DNA from 4 places in the Bradyrhizobium pachyrhizi genome. Region 1 is predicted to be linked to each of the others. Evidence: predicted binding sites of a transcription regulator. Region 1 holds the regulator's gene; each other region holds the start of a gene.
What was found. The regulator LexA, encoded in region 1, represses DNA repair genes until DNA is damaged. The targets are predictions, from matches to a motif close to TGTTCNNNNTGTGTTCNG.

Region 2: a site for LexA is predicted at 3,438-3,455, ahead of dinB (DNA polymerase IV). Genes of this name have one in related genera too.
Region 3: a site for LexA is predicted at 2,817-2,834, ahead of QA639_RS15695 (ImuA family protein). Genes of this name have one in related genera too.
Region 4: a site for LexA is predicted at 2,499-2,516, ahead of QA639_RS03560 (DNA recombination protein RmuC). Genes of this name have one in related genera too.

What each region holds. Positions count from the first base shown of each region.
Region 1 covers NZ_CP121667.1:5,050,819-5,058,309, forward strand. Annotated here, with positions in the region: gene QA639_RS23715 (HAD family hydrolase) at 1-369, shown strand, start outside; gene QA639_RS23720 (molybdopterin molybdotransferase MoeA) at 389-1,600, shown strand; gene lexA (transcriptional repressor LexA) at 1,844-2,548, shown strand; gene QA639_RS23730 (hypothetical protein) at 2,805-3,233, shown strand; gene QA639_RS23735 (hypothetical protein) at 3,379-3,603, shown strand; gene QA639_RS23740 (ComEC/Rec2 family competence protein) at 3,600-5,885, opposite strand; gene QA639_RS23745 (MFS transporter) at 6,319-7,491, shown strand, end outside.
Region 2 covers NZ_CP121667.1:3,825,098-3,832,588, forward strand. Annotated here, with positions in the region: gene QA639_RS17445 (type II and III secretion system protein family protein) at 1-327, shown strand, start outside; gene QA639_RS17450 (hypothetical protein) at 339-740, shown strand; gene QA639_RS17455 (tetratricopeptide repeat protein) at 912-1,448, shown strand; gene QA639_RS17460 (hypothetical protein) at 1,508-2,638, opposite strand; gene QA639_RS17465 (hypothetical protein) at 2,876-3,142, opposite strand; gene dinB (DNA polymerase IV) at 3,517-4,764, shown strand; gene QA639_RS17475 (hypothetical protein) at 4,876-5,085, shown strand; gene pyk (pyruvate kinase) at 5,167-6,582, opposite strand; gene QA639_RS17485 (glycerate kinase type-2 family protein) at 6,586-7,491, opposite strand, start outside.
Region 3 covers NZ_CP121667.1:3,419,002-3,426,492, forward strand. Annotated here, with positions in the region: gene QA639_RS15685 (inorganic phosphate transporter) at 1-661, opposite strand, end outside; gene QA639_RS15690 (UdgX family uracil-DNA binding protein) at 1,201-2,649, opposite strand; gene QA639_RS15695 (ImuA family protein) at 2,906-3,700, shown strand; gene QA639_RS15700 (Y-family DNA polymerase) at 3,591-5,240, shown strand; gene QA639_RS15705 (error-prone DNA polymerase) at 5,237-7,491, shown strand, end outside.
Region 4 covers NZ_CP121667.1:791,267-798,757, forward strand. Annotated here, with positions in the region: gene QA639_RS03550 (AmpG family muropeptide MFS transporter) at 1-611, opposite strand, end outside; gene QA639_RS03555 (GIY-YIG nuclease family protein) at 690-995, opposite strand; gene QA639_RS03560 (DNA recombination protein RmuC) at 1,262-2,467, opposite strand; gene def (peptide deformylase) at 2,638-3,165, shown strand; gene fmt (methionyl-tRNA formyltransferase) at 3,334-4,269, shown strand; gene truA (tRNA pseudouridine(38-40) synthase TruA) at 4,269-5,006, shown strand; gene dapE (succinyl-diaminopimelate desuccinylase) at 5,142-6,296, opposite strand; gene QA639_RS03585 (DUF805 domain-containing protein) at 6,314-6,925, opposite strand; gene dapD (2,3,4,5-tetrahydropyridine-2,6-dicarboxylate N-succinyltransferase) at 6,999-7,491, opposite strand, start outside.

The DNA of each region.
Region 1 (7,491 bases):
AATGCGATCTTCACCGGCGAGATGCCGGGCATCGCCCCGCTGGTCGCGGCGGCCGCCAGGCAAATGCCGCTTTACGCCTTCTCCAACACCAATCCGGCCCATGTCGCGCATTTCTCGGTCACCCATGCCGAGCTGCTCAGCCATTTCCGCAACGTCTTCCTGTCGTCGAGCATCGGCTTCCGCAAACCCGACGCCGAGGCCTATGATCATGTGGTAAAAGCCATCGGCGTGCCGGCGTCGCGGATCCTGTTCTTCGACGACCTGGCCGCCAATATCGAAGGTGCGCGGGCGCGCGGCCTTCATGCTATCCACGTGACATCGACGGATGACGTGGCAAGGGCTTTGACCGCACTTGGTATTGAACATTAGGAATTGAGGAGCTCTGAGCGTGGCCCTGATGCCGGTTGCCGATGCCCTGTCCGCCGTCCTCGCCGGCGCCGAACCGCTGCCGGAGGAGATGGTCGCGCTCGATGCCGCCTACCACCGCACGCTTGCGCACGACCTCGCGGCGCTGCGCACCCAGCCGCCGCAGCCGATGTCGGCGATGGACGGCTATGCGGTGCGCGCCGCCGATGCGGCCGATCTAAAGGCCCGGCTCAAGGTGATCGGCGAAGTCGCCGCCGGCCGGCCGTTCGAGCGGACGGTCGGCGCCGGCGAGGCGGTGCGGATCTTCACCGGCGGCGTGATCCCGAGCGGCGCCGACGCCGTGATCATCCAGGAAGACACCGCCGTCGACGGCGACCACATCACGATCTCGGAGGCCGCCAGCGTCGGGCGGCACATCCGCCAGGCCGGGGTCGACTTCCGTGAGGGCGAGGTGCTGCTCGCCGGCGGCAGCCGCCTGTCCGACCGCGCGCTGTCGCTGGCGGCCGCCATGAACTATCCGGAACTGACGGTGCGCCGCCGCCCGAAGGTCGCGGTGCTGGCGACCGGCGACGAGCTGGTGATGCCGGGCTCGCAGCCCGGTCCCGGCCAGATCGTCTATTCCAACGGCTACGCGCTGCGGGCGCTGGCGCGCGCCGAAGGCGCCGAGACCGTCGACCTCGGCGTTGCCGCCGACACGGTGGAGGCGACCACGGCCGGCATCCGCCGGGCACGCGAGGCCGGCGCCGATATCCTCATCACGACAGGCGGCGCCTCGGTCGGCGACCACGATCTCGTCAAGCGGTCGCTGGAAGCCGAGGGCGTCGAGATGGCGTTCTGGCGGATTGCGATGCGGCCCGGCAAGCCGATGATGCACGGCCGGCTCGGCGCGATGCGGGTGATCGGCCTGCCCGGCAATCCGGTGTCGTCCTATGTCTGCGCCTTCCTGTTCCTGGTGCCGTTGATTCGGGCGCTGAGCGGCCGGAAAGTGATTCATCATCGCCGCGCAAGCGCCCTGCTCGGCCGCGACCTCGCCGCCAACGACCAGCGCGAGGACTATCTGCGTGCGCGTCTCGAAGCGCGCGAGGACGGCACGCTGGTCGCAACCCCGGTGACGCAGCAGGACTCGTCGCTGCTCGGGAATCTCGCTGCGGCACGGGCGCTTCTCGTGCGTCCGCCGTTTGCGGCGGCTGCCGTCAAAGGCAGCGAATGCGAAATTCTGACACTGCCCGAATAGGGTTTTCGCGCCCCGCCGATTGTGCGTTGCCCGACACGTTCACCGGAAATTAAGTGGTTGCGGAACACATATCGAACATATAGTGTCCGTTCATGATTTGTTTCGAGTACTGGTGTCTACAATCGGGAAGCCGCGTGGAAGCAGGTGCATTGAGCACATGCTCCTGAGGTCAGGCCCGGCCTGCAGGCCCCACCAGAAGAGTCTCGGAATCGAACGACGCTATCAACCGGGGGAATACTCGAGATGCTCACGCGCAAACAGTACGAACTACTGCGTTTCATCAATGAACGTTTGAAAGAGGCCGGCGTACCGCCCTCCTTCGACGAGATGAAGGATGCGCTCGACCTGCGCTCGAAGTCCGGTATCCACCGCCTGATCACTGCGCTGGAGGAGCGCGGCTTCATCCGCCGCCTGCCGAACCGCGCCCGCGCCATCGAGGTCATCAAGCTGCCCGAACTCTCGGCCGGCGCCGGCAACGGTCGCCGCGGCTTCACGCCCAGTGTCATCGAAGGCACCCTCGGCCGGCGCGCCAGCACGCCGCCGATTGCCGAGGACGACGGCAACCGTCCAGTCGCGGTCCCCGTGATGGGCCGGATCGCCGCCGGTACGCCGATCGAGGCGCTGCAGACCCGCAGCCACACCATCAGCGTGCCGCCCGACATGCTCGGCGCCGGCGAGCACTATGCGCTCGAGGTGCGCGGCGACTCGATGGTCGATGCCGGCATCCTCGACGGCGACATGGCGCTGATCCAGCGCAACGACGTCGCCAATACCGGCGACATCGTGGTGGCGCTGATCGACGAGGAGGAAGCCACCCTGAAGCGCTTCCGCCGCCGCGGCGCATCGATCGCGCTCGAGCCGGCCAACACCGCCTATGAAGTGCGCATCCTGCCGCCGAACCGGGTCCGCATCCAGGGCAAGCTGATCGGCCTTTATCGCAAATACTGAATTGCAAATACTTGCGGCGGCCGGGAACGAGCAACACGTCGGATCGTTCCTTGCATGATAGTGTAGCGTACGGCCTGCCCGATGCGCTCCGATACCTCTCGCGCAGCGTCGCGTGTTTGTGATCGGAGCGATCTCGGACCAGTCGTACAATCGCCCAGAAACGAGCAGACGCTCGTTCGCTATCGTCCACTCTGGTAGAGGCCCTAATGCCTCAAGGAGAGGCACGGGTCGCTACCTCGAAATGAGGAGCCATCCGATGTGTGACTATAGTCTGCACGCCGTGGCATCGCGCCCCGCCATTGTCGGAGAGACGCTGATCACGACGACGTTCCGCGGCACGTCGACCCGCGGCTTTGCCTCGGAGAACGATCCCACTGTCGCGGTCTGCATGCTGCCGGGCACCGAGCTCGCTTTCGCCGAGAACGTTCGCTACGACAGCCGCTGGATCTGGACCAAGACGCTGAACTATCGCGTCGGCGTGTTCAACGAAGTCGAGCCCGACGTGCCCGATCGGCATCATGACGCGGTCGAATTCCCCGACGGCAGCCATGTGCTGGTGACCCAGCTGGTCGAGGGACAGCGCGTCAGCGTGCTGCAATTGCCGGCGCTGCATCCGCCGGTCGAGCAGAAGCCGAAGGTTGTGGAGCGGCGGCCCTCCGCATTCGCAACGCTGTTTTTGGGTTGAGCGCATCGTCGCCGCGGAATGAGCTGTTCGGCGGCGAATGACCTAAGCAATTTCGGGCGACCCCGGACTCCCGCTTCCGGGGCGCAGAAGGAGATTTGCGTCGGCCGGCGCCTTGGCGCATCATCGGGCACGGAGGACGTGCGCGGTGGTCGATAAGGTCACATGGCAAAAGGCTGGACGCGTCACGGAACCGGGCCGCTACCTGTTCCGGTTCGGTTGGCTGACGGTAACGGCCGACGACCTGAAAGTCTGGGAGCAATTTCCCGAGGCTTCCTTTACTCTCGTCAAGAAGCCCGACGCCCCCGACTCCGACGAATATCATCTCGGCCTGTTCGAGCTGCCAAGCGGCCCCTCGCCAGACCACAGCTAATCATCGCCCTGCAGATCGGTCTCAGCCGGCGTCGCATCCACCGCAGGCCGCGGCGCGGCGGCGGGCGCGCGTAGCGTCGTCTCGCTCTCGCCGTCGCCGGGAACCGCCGGCGACCACGGCCGGTCGATCCCGCCGGGCTTGACTGCATCGACGGCGTAGCCGTCCCTGATCCGTCGCAGCACCAGCGCGCCGTGGCGGCGCAGCCGCTCGGCATCGATCACCGATGCCGCGCAGCCCTGCGGCGCCGGCCGCGCCGTCACGATCAGGGCTGCGCGCTCGCAGTCGTCCGCCAGCGCCTCCGGCCGGGTCGCCAGCGCGACGAAGGCGCCGCCGGGTGCCTGGGTCACGCAGCCGCCGGCATCGCAGGAGACGCCCTCGCCGAGCGACGCATCGGTGGCGGTGCGCGCGTCGGCGTCCGCCGCCAGCCACTCCTTGACCAAAAATGCATCCTTGGCGCTGTGCATCAGATGCAGCCGTCCGTCACCGCCACGCACCGCGACGTTGCGGCCGTCGCCCGACACCAGCACGTCCGGCTGCGGCACCCTGAGCGCCCAGACCGAGGCCACCAGCAGCAGCACCGCGCCTGACCAGCGCAGCGGCGTGCGCAGCAGCCCGAGCAGGATGATGCCGGCACTCGCGGCGATCAGCGGCCCGATGCCGAACGCCGCCATCCGGCCGACCGCGCCCGGGAGTGCGGCGACCCATTGCGTCACCAGGATCATCCAGTCGATGCCAAGACCCATGATCGCCCAGAACAGTCCGTCGAAGCCGAACGGCATGGCGACGAGCCCGAGCAGGCCGGCCGGCATCACGACCGCCGAGACGACAGGCATCGCCGCGAGGTTGGCGAGCAGCCCGTAGGGCGTCACGCGATGGAAATGGAACGCGGCATAGGGCGTCGTCGCCAGCCCCGCCACGAGCGAGGCCAGCATCAGCATCGTGAGCTCGCGCCCGCCCCACAGCGCGACCCGCGCGGTCGCCGAATGGTCGGGCGACGCCAGCAGGTTCGGTAGCCCGATCTGCACCAGCGCCACCAGCCCGAGCGTCGCGGCGAACGACATCTGGAAACTGGGATGCACCAGCGCCTCCGGCGCGATCGCGAGCACGATCAGCGCCGCCACCGCAAGCGTACGGAAGGTGATCGCGCGGCGGTCGACGATCACGGCGAGCAGCACCACGGCGGTCATGAAGAACGACCGTTGCGTCGCGACCTCCGCGCCCGACAGCAACAGATAGAACGCCGCGGCGACCAGCGCGGCCGCCGCGGCCCATTTCTTGATCGGATGCGCCGCCGTCAGCGCCGGAAACAGCGCAAGCAGGGCGCGCACCGCGAAGAACACGACGCCGGCGACCACGGCCATGTGGTAGCCGGAGATCGACAGCACATGGCCGAGCCCCGAGATGAACATCGCATCGTTGACCGGCGTCGAGATCGCGTCGCGCCGGCCGGTGAGCAATGCGGTTGCGATCGCGCGCTGGTCGCCGTCGAGCGTGGTGCGAATCCGCGCGTCGATGGCGTCGCGCAGGCCCTGCATGAAGGCGGCGTAGCGCAGCCCAAAGCCGCCGGTCGCCGGAGGCTCCCTGGTCTTGACGGCGCCCATCACGAAGCCGGAGGCGCCGATGCCCTGGAAATAGAGGTCACGGCCGAAATCATAGGAGCCCGGGCGCTGTGGCCCGAGCGGCGGCATCAGCCGTGCCTTCAATTCAACGAAGCTGCCGACATCGGGCGCGGTGCCCTTCTTCACCGAGAGCCGGACCCGATCGAGCTTCGTCATGTCGCGCGGGCTCTCCATCGAAACCACGCGCAGCACGAAACGATCGGTCTTCTCGCGGATGTCGCGCGTCTCGACGAAGCCGGTCAGCGCCACCGAGAACATCGGCCGCGCCAGCACCGTGTGAGCGACGCGCGCCGTCTTCCAGGTCGCCGTCGCAAAACCCGCGGCCACCGCGGCCAAGAGCGCGATGACGGGAAACACGCTGCGCCGCCGCAGCAGCAGCGCCAGCAGGCAGAGCAGGATTGCGACGGTGGCCGCGACCGACAGCACCGGCTCGTGCTCGGCCGCGAAATAGAACGCGATGCCGGTGCCGAACGCCACCGGCACCCAGGGCAACAGGCGGCCCGCGCCCGCCTCGGCGCGGGCCGACTGCCGCAATGTCTCGACGAGAGGCTTCCAGGTGCCGACGCGGGTCGGAAGAAAGCCGCCGGCCGGCGCGGCCGCGCGCGGCGGCCACGTCCCCGCGTAGCCGCGTTTGCCGCCCGGCGTCGTGCCCTGCTCCGCCATTCCGCTTGCGATCCCTGCCGGGCGGCAGGCTAGCGGATGGCCCCGTCACCCGACTAGCGGAACGGATGCAGAATACGGGCCGGCAACGCCCGGGTATCTGGATCGTCCTGCACCTTGCCTAGCTCGCGCCGGGCCGCAGCTGCCGCCTGCGTCAAATCGATCGAGCCGAAAGTCTCACTAAGATGCAGATCACATTAGGAATAGACTGTCCCGATGCCTCCGCTCCCAAAGAGACCGGGATGAGGCAGTGACGGCTCGCGGCACTTGAAGGCCGCTGGAGCTCCTCTCAGGTGGCCACAACTCCCCTGAGATCAGGCGTTGCGGACGAACGCACAAAATCTCGCCTGTAACGCCGTGCACCACGCGCACTCCGCGAGCGGATAGATCGCTGAAAAACGCGAGGAGTAGCGTTCGCATTTGAGAGGAGCAGCACATGGCAATTCAAGTACCAAGCGATTTTCGCCGCGTGATTGTCGCTGCGTCAGTGGGAAACATCATTGAATGGTACGACTTTTATATTTTTGGCAGCCTGGCCGCGGTTCTGTCGGTCAAGTTCTTTGAGCAATCCCACCCCGTCGCAGCCCTGCTGAGCACGATCGCGCTGTTCACTGCGGGATTCCTGATCCGCCCGCTGGGGGCCTTCCTGTTCGGATGGATGGGCGATCGGGTCGGCCGCAAATATACATTCCTCATTACGCTGAGCGGAATGGGCCTGGGAACGGGAGCGATCGGACTGATCCCAACGTATCAGTCGATCGGCCTGACGGCCGCATTCATTCTGTTCGGCTTGCGGATGATCCAGGGTCTGTGCCTGGGCGGCGAATATGGCGGCGCCATCACCTACGTCGCCGAACATGTTCCGGACGACAGGCGCGGCTACTACACGGGCTGGCTACAAACCTCGCCGACGCTGGGGATCGTGGTGTCGCTTGCGGTGATCGTTCTGACCCGAACCTGGGCCGGCAATCAGGCCTTTGACGAATGGGCCTGGCGCGTACCATTCCTGCTCTCGTTCCTGCTGGTGGCGATCGCCATCTACATCCGCCTGCAGCTCCAGGAGACGCCGATCTTCCAGGAGATCAAGGCACAGGGACAGATGACCAGGAATCCCTGGCGGGAAGCTTTCCTCAGCGCCAACATCAAGTACATCCTGATCGCTATCGTCGTCCTGATTGGACAGGGCGTGGTCTGGTACAGTGGTCAATTCTGGGCACTGTACTTCCTGCAGCAGGTCTCCAAGGTCGATGCGGTTACCTCGGCCTACATCGTGGGAGCGGCATTGTTGATCGCAACGCCGAGCCTGATCTTCTTTGGTTGGCTGTCGGACCAGATCGGCCGCAAGTCCGTGATCCTCGGAGGAATGCTGCTTGCCGCGATCACCTACTATCCGCTGTATCTGTGGCTCGGCATGGTCACGCAGCCGGGACACATCAACTATCCGGTGGCCGTCTTCATCATCTTCATCCTCGTCTGCTACGTCGGGATGGTGTACGGGCCGGTCGGCGCGTTCCTGGCGGAGTTTTTCCCGGCCAGGATCAGGTACACCTCGGTCTCGGTGCCGTATCATATCGGCAATGGTTGGGGCGGCGGATTGGTGCCGTTCATC
Region 2 (7,491 bases), 1.2 Mb from region 1:
TCAGTGCCGATTCTCGGGACCTTGTTCAGCAGCAAGTCGTACCAGCAGCAGGAAACCGACCTCGTCATCATCGTGACGCCGCGCCTGGTCGCGCCGGCGGCGCCCGGCCAGCAACTGGCATCGCCGCTCGATTCGCGCTTGCCGGCCAATGACGTCGACTTCTTCCTCAATGGCCAGATGGAAGTGCGCAAGCGTTACGACGACTACGTCAATTCCGGCGGCGATGTGAAGGGGCCCTATGGTCACATCATCGCGCCGAACGCCGTTGTACCGGCTCCGCCACCGGCCGTCGGTGCGAACCAGCCGGTCGTGAAGACCTTGAACTAGGGAGGCGAGAGATGACCGTCAGATACCTCGCTCTGCTCGCACCTTTCCTGCTCGGCGGCTGCTACGGCCTCTACGGGCACGACGAGATGGACCGCTACGTGCAGCGCTCCGACACCATCACGATGAGCGCCGGCAACGCCAAGGAGGTCAACGCCGTCACCCACACGATCCACCCGTGGCCGGCCTATGTCGGCGATCGCCGGCTCGCGTATGACGCGCGGCGTACAAACGGTGCCGTGCAGCGCTATGGCACTCAGCAACGCCCGCTCGATCAGCTCCCCGACATGGGCGATCCGACCAAGGCGATGGGCCAGGCGCCGCCCGTCACCACAATTCAGAACGTCAACACGACCGGATTGGGAGCCGGGACCGGAGGATCGGTGGCCGTCGGGGTCGGAGGAGGCGGCAGGTAATGTCCTTTTGGCGTCGGCCAGGTGCCGGGGCAGGGATTCGGAAGGGAAGTGCGACGTTAGGTTTCGGCAGACCTCAGTATTTCGGTCGTGCCGTCTGTTTTCGTAGGTAGTTTTGCGATGGATCTTCGAATGGTGCGGGGGATGCGCTGGACTTGGGCAACGGGGCGAGGATTGCATCGCCTCGCCCCGGCGTTGATCTGTTGCGGCTTGGCGACCGGCCTTGGGGCCTGTGACTACACGACGCGGGAGGCGGCCATCGTCGCCCCCGTGGATCCGCCGGGCGGCGACCCCGTGCAGGAGCCGACCGACGTCAAATACTATCCGTCCGACGAACCGGTGCGGATGGGACTCGAGCAGTACAATCGCGGCAATTACGGAATCTCGCAGCGCTATTTCAAGGATGCGGTCGAGAAGGCGCCGAAGGACGTGACGGCCTGGGTCGGCCTCGCGGCGAGCTATGACAAGTTGCGCCGCTTCGATCTCGCCGATCAGGCCTATGCGCAGGCGATCCGGCTTGGCGGCGAGACCGTCCAGATCCTCAACGATCAGGGCTATTCCCTGATGCTGCGCGGCAATCTGAGCGGCGCGCGGCGGAAGTTCGAGAAGGCGTATTCGCTCGATCCGGGCAACCCTGTCATCGCCAACAACCTCGAGCTTCTCAACGGCAGCCGGAAGTTCATCGAGCGGCCGCCGAACAATCAGCCCTGATCACGCCGCTCAACCGGTCGGTTCGGCAGAGCCAGGCGCGGGCCGCTTGGCGCGTTTTGCTAGTTCGGCATCAGCACGGCATCGATGCGGCGGCTGTTTCGCGTGCTGATGATGATGGCGCCGTTACGGGTTGCAAATCTCGCGCCGACAAGACGCGGCAGCTTCTCCGTCAGCGATGAAGGCAGCGGAATCATTCCGCCGGTGATGGGATCGCCGACGTTGATCGGCGCGACGGCTGCGCCGGCCGAAGGCGCTGCCTTGATGTACTCCCTTATCAACTGAATCTCTTCACGCGAGAGGCTGAGCGCGGCCTGTTCGCCTGCGCCGTCAGGCAGCTTCTTTTCCGCCTCGGCCTTGTCTCGCGCATCTTCCTGCTGGGCGGCATCGCGTTTTGCGACTTCGACCAGTTCGAGTCTGGTGAGGCGTTCCCTCAGCGGCGCGATCTCCCGTCGCAACGCGGCGATGTCCGACTTCAGCGAAGAGAGCTGACCAAGTGCAATCGCGGCGGCAACGCAAGCGACGACCGAGATCAGGCTGAGGCACGCCACCGCCAGCCCCGTCAATCCGCCTCGACGATCGGCACCTCGATCCGGGACATCCTCCGCGGATCGCCGTCGCCGCGCGGCGGCAAATTTCGGCTTGATCGTGCCGAGGAAGCTGACCAGACCGGACAGCCGCGAAGCCACCATGCGGTTCGCCTCTTGAAAGGAGCCGAAGGCAGGCGCAGGGACGATCGGAGAGTCCGTCGGGGGGATGTCGGGAGCAGCAGCCGAATGACCCGCGCCGGATGGCTGGCGGTCGTCGCGGTCCTCGCGCGTCATGCCGGGGAGCTCGAGATCGACGTCGTCGAGGCGGTCGACCGCAGTATCCGCAACGTAATGGCGCGTGTCGGCTGCAGCGGCGTCCAATCGTTCCGATTCCTGCTGATCGAGGCTTTGTTCGATGCGGGCGGCTTCAAGCGAGCGCCACAGCGCCAGCCCCGAATCGGTGATCTGCAGGCCCGCGTCGTTGATCGATGCCCATCCCGATTGGAAGACGTCGGCGTCGCCAAGCTCGGACGGCCGCTTCGACCGCGTGGTTTCATCGCCGGCCGCGATCATGCGCTTGACCTCGCGGCTGACCTCGTCGATCGCGATCCGTTGCCCGGGCCTTGCGGCCAGCACACTCAAGATCGCCAGATTGAACTTCATGCGGCGCCTCGCGATGCTCCTCAACTGGCCGTGCCGCCGTTCCGCTCCCATGCAGGCGACGTGCGAGCCTCAGCGGGGTCAAAGCGGATCAATCATGTCGGCGCGGACGTCGGTCGGTCAGGGAGTCAAGCAAGTGTACCGGCTCGCCAAGGGGCAAACAATCCGGCACCAGACCTACGACAGATGGATAAGTCGGCCCGCAAACGACGCGCGTCGGGATCGCGTTCGCTGCGCGCCTCAGAGAAACTCGCGAAGCCTGGAGAGCTCGATCACATGCTCGGGTGACAGCACGTCGGGGACGAGGGGAGGCTGCGACTTGGTCCGGATCTCGTAAAGATGTCGCGTCTTCTCGGGCTTGCCCATGAAATCCCGAATGCATTGGTCGAGCGTTCCGTCGACGACCACATAGGGCGCGCGATCCTCTCGCCTGGAGTTGTTGAGAGAAGGCCATTTGTAAAGGTGGGCCGCAGCTTGGAAGTCCACCTGATGGGATTGGTCGGTCATTGCAAAATATCTACCCGAAAAAGCCCTGCGCGGCAAAGTCAGCCGGCTGATGAGTGAGCCGGTGCGGTATCTCGAACCCTCCGCCGACGTGCCTCGCATTGATGCCTCGCAGCAACTCTCCACTCGATCTCCCGCGGACCGAGATCGGGGGGCGATCGGGCGAAGCCGGCTGAAGCAAGCGCCGGCAGACCCCCTCGCGCGGCAAGCGCGCAGCGTGGCAACGCGCGTTGACCACCTGGCGTCGTTCGCGGCGCCGTCGGCCACAATGACGTGCTGGATTGACTCGACTTCATAGTGTTCCTATTTTGTTCTATCGGCAATTTCCACGTCCGGGGACGGGCGGCTTCGGTCAGGTCAGGGATGAACGGGTCGAGATGGCAGCCGCAGCCACCATCCTTCATGCGGACCTCGATGCATTCTACGCATCGGTCGAGCAACTGCTCGAGCCGTCGCTGCGCGGCAAGCCGATCGCCGTCGGAGGCGGGGTTGTGCTTGCGGCGTCCTATGAGGCCAAGGCCTTCGGAGTGCATGGCGGCATGTCGGGACGGGAAGCGCGCCAACTGTGCCCGCAACTTGTTTTCGTCGGCGGCCATTTCAGCGATTACCAGCGGCTGGGTGACGCGGCCATCAAGGTGATCGGCGACTTCACGCCGCTGGTCGAGCGAATTTCGATCGACGAGGCGTTCGCGGACGTTGCCGGCTGCACTCACCTCTTCGGAACGCCTGCCGAAATAGCCGCGTCGATCCGGTGGCGCGTGCGCACCGAGCTCGGCCTTCCGATCTCGGTCGGCGTCGCCCGCACCAAGCATCTGGCGAAGATCGCCTCGCAGGTCGCAAAGCCCGACGGACTTGTCGTCGTTGATCCCGACGCCGAGCTGAGCTTCCTTCACGAACTGCCGGTTGAGTTGATGTGGGGGGTAGGGCCGGTCACCAGGACCCGGCTGGACGCGATCGGCGTCGCGACGATCGGTCAGCTCGCCAAATTGTCGGAACGGTCGCTGACGCACTTGCTCGGTCCGGCAGCGGGCGAGAAACTCGCCGCGCCGGCCTGGAATCGCGATCCGCGACAGCTCAAGCCACACCGGCGCGCGCGATCGGCAGGAGCACAATCTGCACTTGGCCGAAAGCCTGCGATCGAGCAAGTCATCCGGCCTACGCTGCTTCATCTCGCCGACCGCGTCGCCACGCGGCTTCGGGCGAAGTCATGGCCTGGACGAACCGTGACGGTGCGCGTCCGCTTCGCCGACCTGAAGTCGGTGACGCGCTCGATGACGCTCGATGCGCCGGTGTGCACGACCATCGTCCTGGCCCGGCTCGCCGAGAATCTGGTGCGCGCGGCTCTTGCCGACCATCCCGGCGAGAAGATCATCTCGCTGCTGGCGATCTCGGTGTCGCATCTCGAGGAGCATTGGGATCTTGCATTGGAGCTTCCACTCGGACTGGAGGACGAAGCGCTTCGGCCTGGAAGTCCGACAGGGATGGCCCGCTGGGCGGCGGACCGTGCGATCGACAGGATCCGCGATCGCTTTGGCTGGGAGGCGATCGGATATGGTTCGGCGGCGCTGGAGGCGGTTCATTCGGTGCCCGACGCGTTTCGCAAGCTTGCCGAGAGAGATCTCTAGCTCACCAGTTCACACGGCTGTCACTGCATTACGAAAAGGCAATTTGGAATCGCGCGCTTGTGAGTGGCGACCCCGTACGGCCGGCCTATTTTGAGCCTGCGGAGGATAGCCATGAAGTACAGCGCCGAACTGATCCAGACGATGCGCGATGCGTTGGATGCGGTCATGGCAAGCGTGCCGGCGGATCAATCCGTGTTCGGTCTCAAGGCCGCTGTTGCGGAATGCATCCTGCGAGCCGCGGCTCACGGCCAGACATCGTTCGACGGGCTCGTGACGTCGGCATCCGATCAGCTTCAGTCGATCATCTCGATGTTGACCTAGGCGATCGGGATGCGCGCGACCGTTGCGTTCATCTTGCCCCACGGTGCGCCAATGATGCAATCGCCCGGGCCGACGGTTCTCTCAGGGCAGCGATACGACCCGTAGATTGTTGGTTGTTCCCGCTTGTCCAAAGGGAATGCCGGCGACCACAACCAGCAGATCGCGGCTTGATGCAAACTGCTCTGCATGCGCGAATGTAGTTGCGCGCTCGACCATCTCCTCATAGCTCTGAACGTCGTCGGAAAGCACGCTGTGAGCGCCCCAAAGCAGGCACAGGCGGCGGGACACTTCGCGGCTTGGGGTGATGGCGAGGATCGGGCGGCTCGGCCGCTTGCGCGCGACGCGTGCCGCCGTGGTACCGCTCGACGTATAGGCCACAATGGCTGCGGCGTGAACGACGGAGGCGAGATCGGCGGCCGCCGTTGCCACGGCATGCGGTGGCGTTTGCTCTTCGCCGGGCTGGGTCGCCTCGACGATCGAGCGGTACATCTTGTGTTGTTCGGTGCTGCGGATGATGCGGTCCATCATCTCGACCGCCTCGCGCGGATATCGGCCTGTCGCGGACTCCGCCGACAGCATCACTGCGTCTGCGCCATCATAGATGGCGGTCGCAACGTCGGAGACTTCCGCACGTGTCGGCGTAGGGGCGGCGACCATCGAGTCGAGCATTTGCGTGGCGACGATCACGGGCTTCACCGCGAGACGGCAGGCCCGCACCAACTCCTTCTGGCGCCCCGGCACGTCCTCATGCGGGATTTCGACGCCGAGATCTCCCCGCGCAACCATGATGGCGTCGCACAGCTGGATGATATCGTCGATCCGTTCGAGCGCTGCCGGCTTCTCGATCTTGGCCATCAGACCGGCGCGGTCCCCAATGAGGCCTCTGGCCTCGATGATATCCGAGGGCTTCTGCACGAACGACAGGGCAACCCAATCCACGCCAAGTTTCAGGCCGAACTCCAGATCGAGGCGATCCTTCGCGGTAAGCGGTGAAAGATCGAGGACCGTCCCGGGCAGGTTGACGCCCTTGTGATTCGAGATCGTGCCACCGACGATCACCTTGGCTTCGATGAAATCGTCACCGAGCCCGGTAACGCGAACGCGGACCCTGCCGTCGTCGATCAGAAGGTCATGGCCGGGGGCAACGGCGGCAAAGATCTCCCGATGCGGGAGCGGAATTGCGGTTCGGTCGCCTTCCGATCCGGACAAGACGAATCGAATGGTCTCCCCGGCCACTGCGGCGATCTTTCCATCGCGCAAGGTGCCGACGCGGATCTTCGGACCCTGGAGGTCCATCAAGATGCCGATCGGCCGGCCGACGTCCTGTTCCAGCTTTCGGATCGCCGCGTGAATGCGTGCGTGATCGCTCTGCGTTCCGTGACTGAAGTTCAGGCGGAACGTATCGACGCCCGCCAGCAGCAGCGCCTCGAGCATCTCGGGGGAACTGCTCGCTGGACCAACGGTTGCAACGATCTTGGCTCGTCGATGACGACGCATGGATCACCTCGTCGGTGGCTGGCCGGCTGCGATCAGCACGGCACGGATATCATTGACGTTCGTAAGCGTCGGCCCGGTGCGCACGAGGTCTCCAAGGCGGTCGAAGAACGTGTAGCTGTCATGGGCAGCCAGGTGCGCCCGTGCGTCAAGCAGATTCGCGGCGGCCCGCCGCAGCGTATCCGGACCGATCAAAGCGCCAGCCGCATCTTCCGTTCCATCAATTCCATCGCTGTCGCCCGCAATGGCCCAGATATCGCACGTACCTGATAGGGCTATGACAAGACCAAGCAAAAACTCGGTGTTGCGGCCGCCGCGGCCCGCCGGGCCGCGTCCGATCGTAACCGTCGTCTCGCCTCCCGACAGCAGCACCGCGGGGGCAGGGCCTGGCTGTGCATGCCACGCGACCGACCGGGCGATGCCGGCCATCACGGTTCCGAGTTCCCGTGCCTCGCCCTCGATCGCGTCTCCAAGAATGATCGGCGTCAGGCCTTCGTCCCGGGCGGCGTTGGCCGCAGCGTCAAGCGCATGGAATGGAGCGGCAAGGATGCGGACATCAGCATCGATCTCGCCGGGCTTGGGTGTCTCGTCAGCTTGTTCAAGCACAAGCCGCGCCGCTTCCGGCAAGTCGATGGCAAACCGGCCAACGATCTCCAACGCATCGGCTTTTGTGCTGCTGTCCGGCAGCGAGGGACCGGAGGCAATCGCCGCGGGATCGTCGCCGGGAATGTCTGAAATCACGAGGGTCGTGACGCGGGCCGGGCGGGCGGCCAGCGCCAGCCGACCGCCCTTGATCGCGGACAAATGTTTGCGGACGACGTTCATCTCGGCAATCGTCGCGCCGCTTGCAAGGAGTGCCCGGTTGACCGCCTGTTTGTCGGCGAGAGTCATCGGAGATGCCGGAAGGGTCAT
Region 3 (7,491 bases), 1.6 Mb from region 1:
CGAGCGCGAAGCCGAACAGCGGCGACAGCAGCAATGCCTTCGCGATGTTGGTCGCCTGCGACCAGTCGACGCCCGAGGTGCCGTCACGGCCGCGCAGCAGCGCGTTGGTGATGCCGACGCCCATGATCGAACCGATCAGGGTGTGCGAGCTCGAGGCCGGCAGGCCGAGCCACCAGGTGCCGAGATTCCAGATGATGGCGGCGATCAAGAGCGCGAACACCATGGCAAAGCCGGCACTGCTGCCGACCTGCAAGATCAGCTCGACCGGAAGCAGCGAGACGATGCCGAACGCGACGGCGCCGCTGGAGAGCAGCACGCCGATCAGGTTGAACATGCCCGACCACACCACGGCGACATGCGCCGGCAGCGAGCGGGTGTAGATCACGGTGGCGACCGCGTTCGCGGTGTCATGGAAGCCGTTGACGAATTCGAAGCCGAGCGCGATCAGCAGCGCGACGAACAGCAGGATATACGGCAGGAACGAGGTGATGCGCGTGCCGGTGGCGTCGACATCGGCATAGATGCTGTAGGCAACGAACAGCAGCGCGGCCGCAACCACGCCCAAATAGATAATCCCGGTGAGAGGATGAAAGCCCTTGTCGAGGTCCGGACCCTTCTTCAGGGCGGGCTCGATCGAGCCGGGTAACGCCATATCGCTCATGGTAAACTCCTGTCCCAATGCCCCCGATTTTGATCGATGCATATGACAAGCAATTGAAATCCGCCCCGCGAGACGCGCCGGTCTCCCGTGGCGGTGGACATCGAGCCGAAGTTTTGTGCAACGCATTGAGCGCGCACGTGGCTTGGCGGCCTCGTGGCAATCTTCAGCAACAAGGGACCGCCGATCGCGACGGAAAGCTGTGGCCTGCGTTTCGCAGGACGAGACATTGTGCGGACGACAATCACACCGGCATCCGATCGGGCCGGCGTGGCCGCCGGAGAATTCGGCAGGCGCCTGCGAGCGGGAAGGTTGCGAATGAGGGAGGGGGATTGAGAGATGAGGTGGCGCGCCGCACGATCGGGGCTAGCAAACCGTGCAGCGCGCCCGCCTCAGGGTACGTCATGGCGTGAACATGACGCCCGATACCTGCGGAACACGCTACCTTACCACGGATCAATTCAAGGTTGTAGGTATTTGTCCGCGTTTAGAACAATTTCTCGTTGCGATGTGGTTCCTCGGTTCCGTTGGTTTTGCGGAACTCAGGCCGCATCGGCCGATCTGCGCAACTGGTGTGCGGCGATTTTCAGATCGTCGACAAAGCGCTGATATTCCAGCGCCTTGGCTTTTTCATCCGGCAGCCGCAACAGATAGGACGGGTGCACGGTGATGAGCACCTTGGTTCCGTCGTGGTCGATCAGATGGCCGCGGTTCTTGTTGATCGGCGTGATCTTGCCGAGCACGCTCTGCGCCGCGGTGGCACCGAGCGCCATCACGAGGTCCGGCTTGATGGTGGCGAGCTCGCGCTCGTACCACTGGCGGCAGGCGCGGATCTCCGGTGTGCTCGGCTTCTGGTGCAGCCGGATCTTGCCGCGCGGCACGAATTTGAAGTGCTTCACCGCGTTGGTGACATAGACCTTGCGGCGATCGATGCCGGCCTCCTGCAGCGCGTGATCGAGCATCTGGCCGGCCGGTCCCACGAAGGGGTGGCCTGCGAGATCTTCCTTGTCGCCCGGCTGCTCGCCGACCAGCATCAGCGTTGCGCTCTGCGGTCCCTCGCCGAACACGGTCTGGGTTGCGTCTTTCCACAGCGGGCAGGCGCGGCAATCGGCGGCCTCCTCGCGCAAGGCCGCGATCGTGTCGTGAGCTTGCCTGTCTTGAACTTGCTTGCCTTGAACTTGCTTGCGGGGCATCGGCGTATCCTGCCGCTTCTGCGGCTCGGCCGCCTTGCGTGCGATGAAGGGGCCGCTGGTCATGCGCATTGCGTCTTCGATCAGAGGCTTAATGATCGAGTCCTCGGGCAGGTTCCTCCAATAGGCCTGCGGCATCTCCATCACTTTCAGCCGTGCGGGATTGAAGCGGCCGTTGTCGTGACGCCGCCACGCCTCCTCGAGCCGGTCCTCGGTCGGCACTTCGGATTTGGCGACGCCCGGCGTGATCGAGATCGCGTGGCCGTCCCAATGTGCGCAGACGTCGGGGGTCAGGATCGACCACGGCATGTCGGCGAAGCGGCCGGCGAAGAACGGCGCGGCAAGCTCGACGATGCGATGCTCCGGCTCGAACCAGGCGACGTAATGCGCCGTCCGCTCGCGGCCGATCTCGCGGAAGCGCAGATGCGCATGCATCCTGTCGATATCGACATAGACCGCGCGCGCCATCGCGTGGACCTCGGCGACATCGGGATCATCGGTCGCACTGAGCAGATCGTGATGGCTGCGCAGCCGCCACAGCAGGCGATAGAGCAGGGCAAAGCGTTCGTCACTGCGATGCAGGATCGCGGCCTTTGCGAGCTCGACGAATTTGGCCGACACATTGAACCGCGCCTGCGGCGTATCCGGCAATTCATTCATGCAGGATGCCGACGACAATTCGTCGTCGCTACGTACGGTCCATGTGATCTCCGCGGGCTTCACATCGTTCAGCGCCAATCGCCGCGCGGCCTTGCGCCAGCCCTCGAAATCGGTGTCGTTGTCGAGCACGATGATGCGCATGCGATTGCTCCGTTTCCGTCACGCCGCCATTTTCGGGGCCTGCGTGCCTGACACTTCGGAAGATCAGGGCCCGTCCGGTTCGGCGGCTGCTGAATCCCATTGATTCCACTCATGAATCGATGAGCTCACCAATCCGATTGACTCCGCGGGCCCTGTTAGCTTTATATTAGAACATACCATGAACAATTGAGCCAGTCCCTGGTTCTCTGTTCAGGCAGTGACGACCTCAAATTTTCAAGTTGAAGGAGCGGCGCATATGAACGGCGCACGCATGGGTACGCTTGCGTCTCTGCGCGGCAGCATCGCGCGCATCGAGGCGCCATCGGATGCGGCGATGCCGAACCGCGTCGCGCTCGGCCATACGAGCGCGGATGCGATGCTGCGCGGCGGGCTTGCGCCGGCCGCATTGCACGAGGTGTTCGCGGCCGGCCATCAAGGCGGCGCGGCGACCGGCTTCATCGCGGGGCTCGCCGGACGGCTGTCGGCACGCAAGCCGCTGGTCTGGGTGCGGCAGGATTTTTCCGATCGCGAAAACGGCGCGCTGTCGATGCGCGGGCTTGCCGAGCTCGGCCTCGATCCGCGCCTCTTGGTCACGGTGCGCGCCGCCGATGTCGACAGCGGTTTGCGCACCGCGGCTGACGCGCTCGCCTGCGATGCGCTCGGCGCGGTCGTGCTCGAGGTCTGGGGCCAGGCGCGCCAGCTCGATCTCGTCGCCAGCCGCAAATTGACCCTGGCCGCGCAAGCCTCCGGCGTCACCGCGCTGGTGTTGCGGATCGCGGCAACCCCGATCCCCTCGACCGCGGAGACGCGCTGGATCGTGCGCGCGGCGCATTCGCCGCCGGGCAATGCCGCGAGCGTGTGGGGCACACCGCGCTTCGAGGCCGAACTCGTGCGCAATCGTCATGGCCCGGTCGGGCGATGGATCATGGAATGGAAATGTGATGAGTGCCAATTCAGTGAACCGTCGGCGTATCCTCAGCCTGTGGCTGCCACGCCTCCCCATCGACCGCATCAAGCGCAAGCTCGCGCAGGACATCGCCTCGCAAGCTGATGCACAGGAGGTGGCAGGGCTCCCTCTCCCGCAAGCGGGAGAGGCGAAGAAAGCAGAACTCCCCAGCGTCGTCGTCGCAAAAGACCACAATGCGATCCTGCTGCATGCCGTCGACGAGGCCGCGGTGCGCGCCGGGCTGTCGATCGGGCTGCCGCTCGCCAATGCGCGGGCGATCTGTCCGGAGCTCACGGTCTATGATGCCGATCCCGCCGCCGATCTGAAGACGCTGAACGACATCGCCGACTGGTGCGACCGCTTCACGCCGCTGGTGGCGCTCGACGCGCCCTACGGTCTGTTTCTCGACATCACCGGCTGCGCGCATCTGTTCGGCGGTGAGCGCGCGCTGCTGCAGATCGTGACGGGGGCGCTGAGTCGGCGCGGCTTTGCCGTCAGCGCGGCGATTGCCGGCACCTCGATCGCGGCGCGTACGCTGACGCGCACCGCCTCGGGCAAGATCGTCGCCGATCGCGAGGAAGCAGCGGCGGTCGGTCCGCTGCCGGTGTCGGCGCTCGGTGCCGATGCCGCTGTCACCACCGGCCTGCGCCGCGCCGGCTTGAAGACCATCGGCGATGTCGCCTCGCGCGCGCCGCATGAAATCTCGGCGCGGTTCGGTGCGGCTTTCACCACCCTGCTTGGCCACGCGCTCGGGCAGGGCGATGCTCCGATCAGCCCGCGCAAGCCGCTGCCCGATTACATCGTCGAGAAGCGTTTCCCCGAGCCGGTCGCGACCGACACCGTGATTGCGCTGACGCTCTCAAGCCTCGCCAAGATGCTGGTTGCGGCGATGGACAAGCAGGGCAAGGGTGCGCGGCAGCTGGAAGCGAGCTTCTTCCGCACCGACGGCGCGGTGCGCGCGATCATGGTCGAGACCGGGCGTCCGGTGACGCGGCCCGAGATGATCGATCGCCTGTTCCGCGAGCGGCTCGATGCGCTGAACGATCCGCTCGATCCCGGCTTCGGCTTCGATCTCATTCGCCTCGCCGCAGGACGTACCGAGATCGTGGTACAGCAGCAGCGCGATCTCGACGCCACCATACACGACAATGACGAGCTCTCGGCGCTGATCGACCGCATCGCCGCCCGCATCGGGGGAAAACGCGTCGTCGTGCATCTGCCGCTCGAAAGCCACGTCCCCGAGCGATCGGCGCTGGCGCTGCCGGCGCAGCATCATCTGGCCGCGGCGGGCGCCGCCGCCTGGCCGGAGCGCGTCGCCGGCGAACCGCCGCTGCGTCCGCTCAGGCTGTTCGAGCGGCCCGAACCGATCAAGGTGCCGTTCGCGACCGTGCCCGACGGTCCGCCGCATCAATTCACCTGGCGGCGCGCGCAGCATGACGTGGTGCGGGTCGAGGGCCCCGAGCGCATCGCGATGGAATGGTGGAAGCAGGACGGCGCGTCGCTGACGCGCGATTATTTCCGCGTCGAGGACGCCGAAGGCCAGCGCTTCTGGATCTTTCGCGACGGCCTCTACGAGAGCGAGCTGCGGGACGAGGATGGCAAGCCCGTTCCGGCCAACTGGTATGTGCACGGGCTGTTCGCATGAGCACACCTCCACCCGAGTATGCCGAGATCGGCATCACCAGCAATTTCTCCTTCCTGCGCGGCGGTTCCGATCCGCGCGCCTATGTGCATCAGGCGAGCGAACTCGGGATTCCCGTGATCGGGCTCGCCGATCACAACACGCTGGCCGGCGTGGTGCGCGCCTGGAAGGAACTCGACAGCGAGAAGGTCGCCCATCCGCCAAAGCTCTTGATCGGCGCCCGCATCGTCTTCATCGACGGCACGCCCGACATCCTGGTCTATCCGCACGATCGCGCCGCCTATGGCCGGCTGTGTCAATTGCTGACCCGTGGCAAGCGCGGCGACGACATCAAGCGCATCGAGAAGGGCGACTGCCGGCTGATCCTGTCCGATCTCATCGACTTCGCCGAAGGTCAGCTTTTGGTGCTGGCGCTGCCGCATCGGTTCGAGGCTGCCGATGCGCTCGATATCCTTGCGCAACTGAAGGCAAGCGCCGCCGACGGCGTCTGGCTTGCCGCAAGTCTGCTCTATCGCGGTGACGACAGGCGCCGCCTCGCGCGGCTGCATGGCCTCTCCACTGACGCCGGCGTGCCGCTGCTCGCCACCAATGAGGTGCTCTATCACCATCCGGCGCGCCGCCCGCTGCAGGACGTGCTGACCTGCATCCGCGAAAAGACCACGATCGAGGCGGTCGGCCGCAGGCTCGAGGCCAATGCCGAGCGGCATCTCAAGCCGGCGCATGAAATGATCAGGCTGTTCCGCGATCTGCCGGACGCGATCGCGGAAACCATGCGTTTTGCTGCGCGCATCTCTTTCTCGCTCGACCAGCTCAAATATCAGTATCCCGACGAGCCGGTACCGCCGGGCAAGACCGCGCAGCAGCATCTGGAAGATCTGACCTGGGCCGGTGTCGACAAATATTTCGGCGGCGAGATCGACGAAAAGCTTCGTACCACCCTGAACAAGGAGCTCGCGCTGATCGCCGAGCTGAAATACGCGCATTACTTCCTCACCGTGCACGACATCGTGCACTATGCACGCAGCCAGAACATCCTGTGCCAGGGACGCGGCTCGGCAGCCAATTCCGCGGTCTGCTTCGTGCTCGGCGTCACCTCGGTCGATCCGACCAAGGTCGATCTGTTGTTCGAGCGCTTCATCTCCAAGGAGCGGCTGGAGCCGCCCGACATCGACGTCGATTTCGAGCATTCGCGGCGCGAGGAGGTGATGCAATATGTCTACCGCCGCTACGGCCGCCACCGCGCCGCGATCATCGCCACCGTGATCCATTATCGCCCGCGCAGCGCGATCCGCGATGTCGGCAAGGCGCTCGGGCTGACCGAGGACGTCACCGCGGCGCTCGCCGACACCGTGTGGGGCAGCTGGGGCAAGGGCCTCAACGACATGCAGGTGCGCCAGGCCGGGCTCGATCCCAAAAATGCGATGATCAACCTCGCGGTCGAGCTCGCCACCGAGCTGATCGAGTTTCCGCGCCATCTCTCGCAGCATGTCGGCGGCTATGTGCTGACCCAGGACCGGCTCGACACCTATGTGCCGATCGGCAACGCCGCGATGGACGACCGCACCTTCATCGAATGGGACAAGGACGACGTCGACGCGCTCCATATGATGAAGGTCGATGTGCTGGCGCTCGGCATGCTGACCTGCATCCGCAAATGCTTCGACCTGATCGCCGACCACAAGGACGAGCACTGGGAGCTCGCCTCGGTCCCGCAGGACGAAGAAGAAGTCTACGACATGCTGTGCCGCGGCGAATCGCTCGGCGTGTTCCAGGTCGAGAGCCGGGCGCAAATGAACATGCTGCCGCGCCTAAAGCCGCGCACCTTCTACGATCTCGTCATCGAGGTCGCGATCGTGCGCCCGGGGCCGATCCAGGGCGACATGGTGCATCCTTATCTGCGCCGGCGGAACGGCCAGGAAAAGGTCAGCTATCCATCGCCGGCGCCCGACCAGGGCGACAAGGACGAGCTCTACAACGTGCTGCACAAGACGCTCGGCGTGCCGCTGTTCCAGGAGCAGGCGATGCGGATCGCGATCGAGGCGGCCCATTTCACGTCGGAGGAAGCCAACGGCCTGCGCCGCTCGATGGCGACCTTCCGCAACCTCGGCACCATCGGCAGCTACGAGGAGAAGCTGGTCGGCAACATGGTGACGCGCGGCTATTCGCCCGACTTCGCCCGCAGCTGCTTCGACCAGATCAAGGGTTTCGGCTCCTACGGCTTCCCGGAAAGCCACGCCGCGAGTTTTGCGCAGCT
Region 4 (7,491 bases), 4.3 Mb from region 1:
GACGGGCGCGCGAGGCCTGCGGACTCGAACCCGCTGACGATGAACAGCGCACCGGCGGTCGAAACCAGCATGCCGACGCGGTAGGCCGCGACATAGGACGCCATCCCGGCGGCCTGCTCGCTTTCGGGCAGGCTTTCGACGCGGAAGGCATCGACCACGATGTCCTGCGTCGATGAGGCCGTTGCGACCAGCAGCGCGGCAAAGGCCGCGAACCATGGCGATCGCGCCGGATCGGCCATCGCCAGCACCACGATCGCCGCGATCAGCAGCAGCTGCGAGAACAGCAGCCAGCCGCGGCGGCGGCCGAACATCTGCGTGAACAGCGGCACGTGCAGCGCGTCGACCAGCGGCGCCCAGAGGAACTTCAGCGTGTAGGGCGTGCCGATCAGCGCCAGCAGCCCGATGGTGCCGAGATCGACCCCGGCCTCCTTCATCCAGACCTGCAGCGTCGAGCCCGACAGCGCCAGCGGTAGCCCCGAGGAGAAGCCCAGCAGCAGCACGATCAGCACCCGCGGCTGCAGGTACACGGCAAAGCTGTCGCGCCAGGAGGTGGCGGCGGGCTTTGGCTCCGGCTTTGCAGACGCGTCTGACGTCGATTCAGGTGCTGTCATAGAGGAGTTGGTAGCAGATTCGGCCCCAAAAAGACTGTCATCGCCCGGCTTGACCGGGCGATCCAGTATCCCGGAAGCCTATCCGCCACCTGCGGCAATTTCCGGGTAAAGATCGATCCAGTCCGGATTGTCTTTTTCGATTAGGGAAATCTTCCAAGCGCGTCGCCATTTCTTCAGCCGCTTCTCGCGTCGGATCGCGTTCTCAGGATCATCGAACTGCTCGAAATAGACCAGCCTTACGACATCGTACTTTTCCGTGAAGCCTTCGACCAACTTCAACTTGTGCTGGCCGACGCGACGAATGAGGTCGTTTGTCACACCGATGTAGAGCGTGCCGCCGATATGGCTGGCGAGGATGTAGACGTAATAGCTGCGTGCCCCCATCTGCCGCCTCTGGAATACTGGATCGCCCGGTCAAGCCGGGCGATGACAGCTGATTATGTGGTGCGATCTTTGGTCAGCAACATCACTAGGTGCGGTCATAGAGAAGTTGTTACCAGAATCAGCCCCCAAAAGACTGTCATCGCCCGGCTTGACCGGGCGATCCAGTATCCCAGAGGCCTATCCGCCACCCACGGCTATTTCGGGATAAAGTCGGGCGATGACATCGATTGGGTGGCGCACGCCGGACAACGTCTAGAAAACAACGATCACTCCCCCGCCTGCAGCTTGCGCGGGGCGGGGAACAGGTCGGGGGCGGGCTTGACGAAGCGGGGGACCTCGATCGGGGTCTCGGACTTGCTGAAGTCGAGTTCCTCGATGCGGCCGGCGCGTTTCTCGATCTTGTCGGCGGAGATCAGGATCTGCCTGACGTCCTCGTTCACCTGGCCGAAATGGGTTTGCAGCTTGAGCACGCGATCGCGCAGGCGGCCAAGGTCGTCGCCGAGATGCATCACCTCGTTGCGGATCTGGTCGGCGGCGTCGCGGATGCGGGCGTCCTTCAGGATCTGCTGCATCACCTGGATCGCCAGCATCAGGAGCGACGGCGACACCAGCACGACGCGGGCGCGATAGGCCTTCTGGATCACGTCGTCGAAGCCGTCATGGATCTCGGCATAGACCGATTCCGACGGCACGAACATCAGCGCGGTGTCCTGGGTCTCGCCCGGGATCAGGTACTTCTCCGCGATGTCACTGACGTGCTTCAGCACGTCGGCGCGCAGCCGCTGGCTGGCGAATTTGCGCTCCTCGTCGCTGCGCGCATCGTGCAGCGCGGTCATGGCCTCGAGCGGAAATTTCGCGTCGATGCACAGCGGGCGCTGGTCGGGCAGGAACACCACGCAGTCCGGCCGCTTGCCGGACGTCAGCGTGTACTGGAACTCGAACGAGCCCTTCGGCATGCCGTCCTGGACGATCGCCTCCATCCGCGCCTGGCCGAACGCGCCGCGCGATTGCTTGTTGGCGAGCACGTCGCGCAGCGTCGTCACCTGGGTGGTGAGCTCGTTGAGGTTCTTGTGCGCGTGGTCGATGATGCCGAGCCGCTCGTGCAGCACGCGCAGCGAATCCATCGTGTTGCGGGTCGACTGCTCCATCGACTGGCCGACCCGGTGGGTCACCGAATCGAGCCGCTCGTTGACCGCGCGGGCCATCTCGGCCTGGCGGCCGGCCAGCGCCTGCGCCATGGCATCGACCCGCCCGGAGGATTCGCTCTGGGCCCGCAGCATGTCGGCGAGCCGCTCTTCCAGCTCGTCGGCGCGGATGGCCTGGGCCATCGCGAGTTCCGCGCCGCGCCGGCTGGCGCGCGCGATCACCACGGTGATGGCGAACAGCAGGATCAGCGCCAGCGCGCCAAGGCCGATCAAAGCGTCGGAGACACGGACCGGGAGGTCGCCAATCGTGAGCAGAATCTCGTTCATGTCGGCCCTTGTAGCCGATTCGCGGCCAGACGCGAACGAAGAGGGAACACTTATGGTAAATGCATTCCTGATTTTCCGGGTTAATGCGGGGTGAAGAAACGTGGTTAAGGTTGTCCTAACGGGTTCCTGAGCGCATTGACCCCATGAAGTCAGCAGCTTAAATCGCCGCCATGGCATTAAGAGAAATCATCATCCTGCCGGACAAGCAGTTGCGGCTGGTGTCGAGACCGATCGAGAAGGTGACGCCGGAGATCCGCAAGCTGGCCGACGACATGCTCGAGACCATGTATGACGCGCCCGGCATTGGGCTCGCGGCGATCCAGGTCGCGCAGCCGCTGCGGCTGATCACGATGGACCTCGCCAAGCGCGACGAGAACGGCGAGACCACGGCGAAGCCGCGCGTCTTCATCAATCCGGAGATCATTGCGCGTTCGGAAGAGCTGTCGGTGTACGAAGAGGGCTGCCTGTCGATCCCCGAATATTACGAGGAGGTCGAGCGGCCGGCGCGGGTACGCGTGCGATTCACCGATCTCGACGGCACGGTGCATGAAGAGGATGCGGACGGGCTCTACGCCACCTGCATCCAGCACGAAATCGATCATCTCAACGGCGTGCTGTTCGTGGATTATCTGTCGAAACTGAAGCGCGACCGCGTGTTCAAGAAATTCGAGAAGGCCGCCAAGCGCGCGGCGGAGTAGGCGCGCGCACTCCGCCGTCATGCCCGGGCTTGACCCGGGCATCCACGTCTTCCTTCTGGGAGACCAAAGACGTGGATGGCTGGGCATAGGCGAGCGAAAGCGACGCCATCCTTGACGGCTATGCCCGGCCGTGACGAAGATTGGATCCTCCCGGAAGAATCTGACCGTATGCCTCTCCGCCTGATCTTCATGGGCACGCCCGATTTCGCGGTGCCGACGCTGCTGGAGCTCGTGGCCCATGGCCATGAGGTCGTGGCGGTCTACACCCGCGCGCCGAAACCGGGCGGGCGGCGCGGCCTGCAATTGCAGCCGACGCCGGTCGAGCAGGAGGCGCGCCGCCTCGGCATTCCCGTGCTGACGCCGAAGACCCTCAAGACCTCGGAAGCGCTCGAGGAGTTTCGCGCCCATGACGCGGATGCCGCCGTCGTCGTCGCCTACGGCATGATCCTGCCGCAGGCCATTCTCGACGCGCCCAGGCTCGGCTGCTTCAACCTGCATGCCTCGCTGCTGCCGCGCTGGCGCGGCGCCGCGCCGATCAACCGCGCCATCATGGCGGGCGATGCCGAGAGCGGCGTGATGGTGATGAAGATGGATGTCGGCCTCGACACCGGCGACGTCGCGATGGCCGAGCGGCTGCCGATCACGGACGGCATGACGGCATCCGACCTGCACGACGCGCTGGCGCCGCTCGGTGCCGACCTGATGGTGCGCGCGATGGGCGCGCTGCAGCGCGGCGGCTTGCAGCTGACGAAGCAGAGCGAGGGCGGCGTCACCTATGCCGCCAAGATCGAGAAGGCCGAGGCGCGGATCGACTGGACACAGCCGGCGCATATGGTGCTGCGGCACATTCACGGGCTTTCGCCGTTTCCCGGCGCCTGGTGCGAGCTTGCGGGCGAAAGCGAGCCGGTGCGGCTGAAAATCCTGCGCTGCGAGCAGGCGAAAGGCTCGGGCGCACCTGGCGATATGCTCGACGACAATTTCGCGGTCGCCTGCGGCGACGGCGCGATCCGGATCCTCGAATTGCAGCGCGCCGGCAAGGCGCCGATGAAGGCGGCGGACTTTTTGCGCGGCACGCCGCTGAAGCCGCCTGCGCGGCTCGGCTGATGCCGCGCTACAAGCTCACCATCGAGTATGACGGCACGCCGTTCTCCGGCTGGCAGATCCAGGACACCGCGCCGACCGTGCAGGGCGCGCTGGAGGCGGCGGTCAAGGCGATCTGCGGCGAGGACGTGCGCGTCCATGGCGCAGGGCGTACCGATGCCGGCGTGCATGCGCGCGGCCAGGTCGCGCATTGCGACATCGCTAAGCATTTTCCGCCCGGCCGCTTCCGTGACGGGCTGAACGCGCATCTGCGGCCCAATCCGATCGGCGTGCTCGCGGCTGACATCGTGCCGGACGATTTCGAGGCGCGGTTCTCCGCGACCAGGCGGCACTACCTCTATCGCATCACCAACACGCGCGCGAACCTCGCGCTCGACATCGGGCGGGTCTGGCGCGTGCCGCGCGCGCTCGATGCTGACGCGATGCACGCCGCCGCGCAGCGCCTGCTCGGCAAGCACGATTTCACCACCTTCCGCGACACCGAGTGCCAGGCCAAGTCGCCGGAGAAGACGCTCGATCAGCTCGACGTCACCCGTGACGGCGCCGCCGTCAACATCGTGACCTCGGCGCGCTCGTTCCTGCACAGCCAGGTGCGCTCGATGGTGGGCTCGCTGGTCTGGGTCGGCGAGGGGCGCTGGAGCGCGGACGACCTCGCCGCCGCGCTCGCCGCCCGCAACCGCGCCGCCTGCGGCCCCGTGGCGCCGCCGGACGGGCTCTACCTGATGCGGGTGGATTACTAGGCGGTGTGAATGATCTCGTAGGTAGAGCCTACCCGAAATACCACGCTGTATCTGGTGCGGGTGGATGACAGGTAGCCCCAATCCCTACTGTGCATGGGGTTGTTTTCGATGTTTTTGTCCGGCCGGGCGGCTGGCCTACCCGAAATACCGCTCCAGCACGCCTCGATAGATCCGCGTCAGCTTCTCCAGATCAGCCACCGGCGTGCGCTCGTCGACCTGGTGCATGGTCTGGCCGACCAGGCCGAATTCGATCACCGGGCAATAGCTCGAGATGAAGCGCGCGTCCGAGGTGCCGCCGGAGGTCGATAGCTCCGGCCTGCGGCCGGTGATCTCCTCGATCGCGGCGACCGCGAGGTCGGTGAACGGCCCGGGCTGGGTGACGAACACGTTCGAGTTCGACGGTTGCCAATCGATATGGGCGCGGATCCGGTTGCCGCAGGCTTTCGCCAGCCGCGCATCGACCAGCTGCCGCAGGCTCTCCTGGGTGTGGTTGTCGTTGTAGCGGATGTTGAATTTCGCCCGCGCCTGGCCGGGGATCACGTTGCTCGCGGTGTTGCCGACATCGACGGTGGTGAATTCGAGATTGCTGGCCTGGAATTGCGCGCTGCCGTGATCGAGCGGCTCGTCGCTCAGCGCCACGATCAGCCGCGAGATATCCGGCACCGGGTTCGAGGCACGGTGCGGATAGGCGACGTGGCCCTGCACGCCCTCGACGACAAGCGTGCCGGATTGCGAGCCGCGTCGGCCGATCTTGATCATGTCGCCCAGCACTTCGACATTCGAGGGCTCGCCGAGCACGCAATGATCGAATGTCTCGCCACGCTCGGCGCACCATTTCAACAGCTTGACGGTGCCGTTGATCGAGACGTCTTCCTCATCGCCGGTGATCAGGAAGGAGATCGAGCCGTTCGGCTTGCCTCCATGGTCGCCGAGATATTGCAACACCGCGGCGACACTGCAGGCGATGCCGCCCTTCATGTCGACGGCGCCGCGGCCGTAGAGATAACCGTCCTTCACCTCGCCGGAGAACGCGCCGAGCGTCCACGCCGCTTCATCGCCGGGCGGCACCACGTCGGTGTGGCCGGCGAAGGTGATATGCGGCGCCGAAGAGCCGATGCGCGCATAGAGGTTGTCGACATCGGCGGTGCCGGGCTCGGAGAAGGTCACGCGGTGGACCTCGAAGCCTGCGGTTTTCAGCAGGTTCTCGAGAACGCCAAGCGCGCCGGCGTCGGCCGGGGTGACGGATGGGCAGCGAACGAGATCGCGGGTAATCGAGACGGCATCACTCATGCGCCTCGCTTAACACGTCACACGGCGGGTGGACCAGCTTTGTGCGGCACGATATCGAGCTCGCTCTGCTGATCCCAGCCGCGCGTGGAGCGCGACCCGCTGTCGCGGCCTTGCCGCGCATGGGTTTTCCCGAGCGGATTGGGGCCATAGCGATTGGGGTAGCTGGTGCTGCGCAAAAAGGCGAGCTCGATGAAGCCCCAGACATAGAGCACGAAGACGATCAGGCCCGCGGCCATCACCCAATAGGATTCATCGGGGAGCCGATCCGAGAACTGACCCATGAGACCCGGGATCGCGAAGAACGGGACCATCCACCAGCCGCTCTTGTCGCGGTCGTGCAGGCGCTTGATCGAGACAGCGACATAGACCCAAACGAACAAGAACGTTCCGCAGGCCTTGACCAGCAATGCCGGCAATCCGGCCCAGCTCAGCGATCTGTAGCTGTCGGGGTCGAAGGCCCGGAAGATGTCGTCGACATTGAAGCTGAACCCGTTCTTGCCGCCGAGGCCGGCCGAGACCGCCAGTAAGGCCAGGAACATCATCCAGCAGACGATGATCAGCCCTGCTAGCCAGAATTTGGCCCGGTTGACGCGGCCCTTGAAGCCGAACAGGTAGTTGGCCCAGTCCATGAAAATAAGCTCCGGGCTGCGGCAATTCTTCGCGGCCCGGAGATATGTCGGCGTCGGATCGAAATTGGTTCGATCAGTCCCGCAGCAGCTCGTTGATGCTGGTCTTGGCGCGGGTGCGCTCGTCGACCCGCTTGACGATCACGGCGCAGGCGGTGGCAGGTCCCGGCTGGCCGTTCTTCAGCGGCTTGGCCGGCAGGGTGCCGGGCACCACGACGGCATATTCCGGGACCTCGCCAATGAAGATTTCGCCGGTCTCGCGGTCGACGATCTTGGTCGAGGCGCCGAGGAATACGCCCATCGACAGCACCGCGCCCTTGCGCACGATCACGCCCTCGGCGACCTCCGAGCGCGCGCCGATGAAGCAGTCGTCCTCGACGATCACCGGCTCGGCCTGCAGCGGCTCGAGCACGCCGCCGATGCCGACGCCGCCGGAGATGTGCACGCGCTTGCCGATCTGGGCGCAGGAGCCGACCGTCGACCAGGTGTCGATCATGGTGGCTTCATCGACATAGGCGCCGAGATTGACGAAGGAGGGCATCAGCACGACGTTGCGGGCGATGAAGGCC